Regions from separate parts of the Paenibacillus sp. FSL P2-0173 genome, predicted to be linked through region 1. Evidence: riboswitches for the same ligand, from Rfam matches in the RefSeq annotation. Region 1 holds a riboswitch; each other region holds the start of a gene.
The links. A riboswitch is a leader RNA that binds a small molecule or an ion and turns the genes downstream of it on or off. The one in region 1 is predicted to bind thiamine pyrophosphate.
Positions count from the first base shown of each region.

Region 2: linked by a shared signal. The riboswitch ahead of MKX30_RS22895 (ABC transporter substrate-binding protein) and the one ahead of MKX30_RS02180 (thiamine phosphate synthase) in region 1 are both predicted to bind thiamine pyrophosphate.
Region 3: linked by a shared signal. The riboswitch ahead of tenA (thiaminase II) and the one ahead of MKX30_RS02180 (thiamine phosphate synthase) in region 1 are both predicted to bind thiamine pyrophosphate.

Region 1 is NZ_JBBOYK010000001.1:539,601-541,867, forward strand. Features, by position in the region: gene thiO (glycine oxidase ThiO) at 1-473, opposite strand, end outside; gene MKX30_RS02180 (thiamine phosphate synthase) at 538-1,131, opposite strand; TPP riboswitch at 1,396-1,504, opposite strand; gene MKX30_RS02185 (ABC-F family ATP-binding cassette domain-containing protein) at 1,598-2,267, opposite strand, start outside.
Region 2 is NZ_JBBOYK010000004.1:672,235-674,501, forward strand. Features, by position in the region: gene MKX30_RS22890 (pyridoxamine 5'-phosphate oxidase family protein) at 1-258, opposite strand, end outside; TPP riboswitch at 529-638, shown strand; gene MKX30_RS22895 (ABC transporter substrate-binding protein) at 831-1,874, shown strand; gene MKX30_RS22900 (hypothetical protein) at 1,882-2,064, opposite strand.
Region 3 is NZ_JBBOYK010000001.1:1,943,358-1,945,624, reverse strand. Features, by position in the region: gene thiM (hydroxyethylthiazole kinase) at 1-469, opposite strand, end outside; gene tenA (thiaminase II) at 544-1,233, opposite strand; TPP riboswitch at 1,370-1,472, opposite strand; gene MKX30_RS08530 (NAD-dependent malic enzyme) at 1,565-2,267, opposite strand, start outside.

The DNA.
Region 1 (2,267 bases):
GTCTCTTTTGAACGATATATTGCCCCGATCGCTTGTTCATCCAAACCTGGAATTCGTCGGGCCAATTCCTTCGCATCCCACCAGATAGGACAATCATCCTCTCGCGTTTTAGCAGCTTTCCAGCGTTTTTGGCCTTCAGTTTCCGTACGGAAAGGAGTCACAAATCCTTCTGTACGGAATTCCACCGAAATACCTGACAAACGCTCCAGATCACAGACAAGCTCAGGGAATGCGTCTCGACTTATGCGAGCAAACCGTGCCAGCTCAGAGTCGGTGAACTCTTCACTTTCCGCTGCCAGCATTCCAACCGCTGCTCCTGAGGCTCCCTCACCCGGGATCAATCGTTCCAGCATGATCGTACTTCTTCCCTCCTTGGCCACATGGTAAGCAATGGAACTGCCGATGACACCTCCACCTATGACCAAGCATTCAGCGTGTCCTATCGCTCTTGCCTCTGTGTGTATCTTTGGCATTTGTTCCGTGTCTCCTCTCCATAAACCATTCTGCTTTCAGCTTGCCTCTACTCTCGTTTTCTCGCTACAGGTTGTGAACTACAAGATCTGCCATTCGCCTGTATTCCAGCGCAGCTGCAACGGGCGACTCAGCCTCCCATATACCAGACATCACCGCAATTCCGCTTGCTCCGGCCCTATAAAGCTCCGGGATATGGTGCGGTTGTATGCCGCCCAGCGCGATCACCGGAATGTTCGACAGCCTGCAAATATGTTCAAGCTGAGCTAAACCCCGTGGTACAATACCGGGCTTACAATGGGTCTCATATATGTGACCATAAAGTACATAGTCCGCTCCTACCCGCTCGGCAGTCTGCGCCTCCTTCAAGGAATGCACAGATACTCCACAGCGTGTACCCTTTGGAAGTAGGCTTTTCACATCCGCTACAGGTAATCCATTAGCTGGTAGCTGGACGGCTCCAACCAAAGTAAGTAAAGCTACATCCACACGATCATTTACTACAATTTGTTGCAAAGGAACTCCCTGCTCCACCATGCTGCGAGTCAAAGATAGCAATGCAGAGGCACCATTCTGTTTTAAACGTGCGTGTACATAATGAACATACGGACAAATCACAGCAGCCACTTGGGCTGCTTGTGCAAAAGTGCCCTTTTCCATCGAAATTGCGTGTAATTCGATTTTGTCTTCACCTCACATTGGACTAAAAGATCTAAGCTTAGCCAGTCACGTCTACCAGCAGTAATGAAAGAGGATTGTATGTGAATCGTCTACGGAAGCTCGAACAACTTAAAGTGAACGAAACGCAAAAAAACCACTTCCCCAAGGAAGTGGTTTAACGAACGTCCAATAATCGAACGGACAATGATATCCGTATACGTGTATCGTCCCACGCACAAACAAAAATAAGATGGTGTTGCCTTGTTTGTACGGCGCTCACTTCCCTACGCTGGCATAACCCAGATCAGGTGCAAAGGGTCCGAAATCCATTTATTCCGTCTCAGCCGCATGGGCGGCTCCCCTAGTGTGACTATTTTATTGTATAAGCTAAAGATAGCTTAGCATATTTTCCTAATTCTGCAAACCCCACTTCGTGTGAAATATGCAGAATTGGATTTAGTTGATGTTAGTTAACTTTACTTGACCACTCTTCCACATTCCACGTTTTGGTTACCCAATCCTCGTAAAAGTCCGGTTCGTGAGATACAAGCAATACGGTCCCTTTGTATTCCTTCAAGGCACGTTTCAGCTCATCCTTAGCTTTAACATCCAAGTGGTTGGTAGGCTCATCGAACAGTACCCAGTTGCTTTCACGCATTAACAGTTTGCAAAGACGGACTTTAGCCTGTTCTCCACCACTGAGCGCAGATAGCGGACGCGTGATATGCTCATTCTTTAAACCGCAACGCGCCAAATGCGCTCGTACTTCATGCTGGTTCAAATGTGGGAATTCATTCCACACATCGTCAATCGGTGTAATTTTCTCCGCCTTTACTTCCTGCTCAAAATAAGCGGGCTGCAAAAAATCACCTTGATAGGTTTTTCCACTGATTGGCGGTATTTTTCCCAATATGGTTTTGAGCAATGTCGATTTACCGACACCGTTGTAGCCAACAATAGCAATCTTTTCGCCACGTTCAATCGTCATGGACATTTTAGGCAAAAGGGCATGCGTATAACCAATCTCAAAATCAATACCCTCAAATACCGTCTTTCCGCTTGCACGTGCTTCTTTGAATTGAAAGGTTGGCTTCGCAGCTTCTTCAGGCTTATCTATACGTTCGATCCGATCAAGT
Region 2 (2,267 bases), on a different contig from region 1:
TTCTACGACTTCCTTCGTACCGCCAACTTCATAACCCAGCAGCAGATAAGCATTCGGATTGTCCTTTAGCTCCTCTACTTTATGCGTTTTGCGATCTGTCGCCAGATGAATGTTCATTCCATCGTTAAAAAGGGCCATATAGCGTACTTTCGGTTTGCCACCCTCTACCGTACCTAACGAGCAAAATTTGTTGTTATCCAAAGCCTTCACAATGGCTTGTTCCAGTTGGTTGCGATCCAATGTTTCCGTTTTACCCACAGTACAACAACTCCTTTTCACGAATTAGAATTCTCTACGGCCACGCCATTGGGCACCAGCCCATCTGAACCTACTTGCGTAGCTGTTCTGAAAATAACATGACCGGATCGAATCGAATTGATTCATGCTCATTTTCAGATCAAAGCTCACAGTAAAAGTGTACCCTGTCGTTCGGCAAATGAACCGTCACCTCTCCCTTCATGCTGGACAGACCCGCATTCAAGGCATATAATCGTCGTAGTAAACCCGAATAAATGAACCCATTAAACCATACAATGCCAGGGGTGCTGGAATCGGCCGGCTGAGAGTGTGTCCCAAGACACTGACCCTTACAACCTGATCTGGGTAATGCCAGCGTAGGAATGCTTAAGCAAGATGTGCCTTTTTTACATAGGACCATCCCTTACTTTGGTATATACAAGCGCAAGCGTCCCCGGAAACTCGGGGCGCTTTTTTTGTTGAAGATTATGTTGTTGGAAAGATCGCATCCGGCAGATGTTATTTTTAGAAAATGGGGAACTTAAGCTGTCTGATTGGACGGATAACGGGTAATTAAAGGAGAGAACACAACGATGAAGCGCATGAAAATGTTAAGCCTGGGACTGATCAGTCTGTGGCTCATGGCCCTGACCCTGACCGCTTGCGGTGGAAGTCCCCCCACATCCCAAGAAGCGGCTCCCGCTACCGACACTCAAACGTCTACTCCGGCAAAGGGGCTCAAAGATGTTAAAGTCGTGCTCGACTGGACACCCAATACGAATCATACGGGACTCTATGTCGCTAAGGACAAAGGATTTTACGAAAAAGCGGGTTTGAATGTCCAAATTGTTCAACCTGGCTCAGGCGGAGCTGATCAAATGGTTGCTTCTAATGCTGCACCTTTTGGTATCAGCTACCAAGAAGGCGTCACACAGGCTCGTACGCAAGGCGTGCCGCTTGTATCCATCGCTGCGGTGATTCAGCATAATACCTCAGGCTTCGCAGCCCCGGTAGATCGTGGAATTAAGAGCCCGAAAGATTTTGAAGGTAAAAAATACGGCGGTTGGGGCTCTCCCGTAGAAGAAGCGGTCATGAAATCCATCATGGATTCAGACAAAGGCGATGTGAGCAAAGTGAAGATCATCAACATGGGCAATGCAGACTATTTTACAGCCGTGAAGCGGGATATCGACTTTGCCTGGATTTTCTACGCATGGACCGGAATCGAGGCCCAGCTTCGAGGTGAGCCATTGGATATGCTGTATGTAAAAGATTATTCCAAAAGCCTCGATTACTATACACCTGTAATTGTGAGCAACGAACAGACAATAAAAAATGATCCCGAGCTGGTCAAAGCGTTCATGGACGCTACCGCACAAGGCTATGAATACACTATCGCTCATCCGGAAGAAGCCGCAGACATCTTAAGCAAAGCTGTACCGGAGCTGGATAAAAAACTGGTACTTGCCAGCCAAAAATGGCTAAGCCCGCGTTATCAGGACGATGCCGCGCAATGGGGTGTGCAAAAACCGGAGGTATGGCAAAACTATTCGGACTGGATGTACGAACGCAAGCTGCTCAGCAAGCCTTTGGAAGTCGATAAAGCCTTCACAAACGGTTTCCTGCCCAAGCGTTGATCATTTGTTAAAACGCTAAATAAGACTGAACTAGAGAAGTGAACGAAGCGCCACTACGCAGTCGGATGGTGCTTCCCATCGCTGCTGTACCCAGATTTCTTTTATGAATATCCAGAGGTTGAAATCTGGGTACAAAGGCGAACGCTAACGCTTGTACAGCACCATTCCGCCCACTTCGTTCTCGTTCCACTTGGTTTATTCTTTAGTTTCTCATATTATCTAAGCGCTAAGTAGGTGCGCTTGTGTGTTAAAAATGCCACACAAACCAGCTTTAAAAATAGGGTGTTTTTAAGGCGGTTGGCAGCGTAGTGGTTCATTTGAATCTGGAGAAGCGCAGCGATCGTAAGATCAAATGAAACGCGAAGCGGTCTCCCCGCCTTAAACCACCATATT
Region 3 (2,267 bases), 1.4 Mb from region 1:
TTGCCAGATCGACATTTCCGCTGTCAGCACTGTCACCAGCATCTACGCCTTTAATCTCACGCGCTTCTCCAACAAGATGCGCGACTTCGGCTGCATTGCCCCGCACCAATGAGATTTTGACTTCTCTCAGGATTCGCAGTGCCGATTCGGTTCTAAAGCTCGTTGCTCCCGCACCGACCGGATCTAGCAGGACCGGAACACCGTGTGCATTCGCCGATTGTCCAGCAATGATCATGGCATCCACCAGTTCGCGGTTCAGCGTACCGATGTTTAACACGACGGCTCCCGCTATTTTTGCCATGTCTGCTACTTCCTCGGGTGCATAGGCCATCACCGGGGAGGCGCCCAATGCATACAGGCCGTTGGCCGTAAAGTTAGTGACTACCACATTGGTCATATTGTGAACGAGGGGTTTGCTGTTTTGTACCTTCGTCAGGAGATCCGAATAACTTTTTTCCCATGTACTCATAATGATTATCCTCTCTATAGTTGGTGGTTCAACAGGGCATTAACTGTACTTCACGCATCGAATTGCCAGGCTGACTATTCCAAGACCGCTTCCTGTATCTGGACCGGCCATTCTTCCTGCTTATAGGCCATGTCCCAGAACTTATATTCCAGCTGGCAGCTCAGTATAAAATGCTCAATCATCCGCTCTCGCTCAGCAGCCGTTGCGCCTTCTGCCCAAGCATCTACACGTTCTCGGAACTTGAGTGTTGTATCATCAAGCTGGTCTCCATAGAAGCCCATCCATTCATAGAACGGATGAGACTCATCCGGCTTTACTTCATCCAGCAGCCTGCGACCAATCTCGGCATAGGTCCACATACATGGCAGCAGCACAGCCAAGATCTCGCCCAGGCTGCCCTCATGCGCAACCGTCAGCATGTGACGGATATAGTGATGGGCCGACGGAGCGAGCGGATATCCCTGCAACTCTTCATAGCTCACCCCTGCGACAGCACAGAAATTTTGATGCGGATGAACCTCGCTGTGGAGAATAAAAGAGATTTGTTCATTAAATACAGCCATGTCCTCCCGATTCGTGCATTTGGAGATTGCGATGCCGTATATCCGCATGTAGGCGTTCAAATATTCAAAGTCCTGTTTTACATAGTGAATCAGCTGTCCCCTTGTCAAACTTCCTTCAGCAATACCTCTCACAAAGGGATGCTCAAAAATCGCTTGAAAAATGCCGTCCGCCTGCCGACGGAGTTCTTGTGTAAAACTCAATTTCCCCACCTCCATTAAATTGAAGAGCAAGAAGTCCTGTAAGAATATAATTCCGGAACAACGCTAAAAAGCCGCCCCGGAAAAATGGAGCGGCTTCAACAATAGGCCCAATGCGCAAAAAACGCTTGAAACCTTATATACGAAGGCTCCACTTTCCTACGCTAGTACGAACTAGATCAGGTTCAAAGGGTCCAAGATACGCTCTTGTCTCAGCCATAGTGGCTCCCCTAGTGGACTTCTATTCTTTTGACTATTACTGTACATTCGTTCATATGCTATGTCAAACATAGTGTACAAAATATTAAATTTCCTCTAGTTAGGTGTTTTGGGCTTAGTGAGGGTGATGAATTACACTTTCCACTGCTTTGACCTTGGCATATTTCGGTTTCCACATTGCATCTTGTATAGCTTGTTCCACATCTGAAATGTGCGCCTGCGCTACCTGATCCTGAATCGCGGCTTTTGCAACCGCAATCGCAACAGCGTACGAAACTTCGCGTAATTTTCGGATATGAGGGAGTAGCGCACCGCCAGGCGTATTCGAATCTACACCATTGGCAACAGCAACTGCTGCCGCTGTAAACATCGCAGGGGTAATCCTTTTGGCTTTAACCACAATCGCACCCAGACCCAGTCCCGGAAAAACAAAGGCATTGTTCGCCTGTCCAATCTCAAAATTTGTATCGTTATAGGTAACGGGCTCAAAAGGACTTCCGGTTGCGATCAGTGCTCTGCCATCTGTCCACCGGATCAAATCCTCGGGTACTGCTTCTGCAAGGTTTGTAGGATTGGACATGGGCATAATGATCGGGCGTTCTACATGCTTCGCCATCTCCTTGATGATTTCTTCAGAAAAGGCACCTGCTACACCGGAAGTTCCAATCAATATCGTAGGCTTCACCTGACGGATGACCTCCAGTAGCGGTATTTTGCCGTCACCCGACCGGGTCCATGAGCTGACTTCATCCTTTTTGCGCACATACGGTTTCTGATACTCCAATACGTCTTCCATATCTTCCGTTAACAGCCCGCGA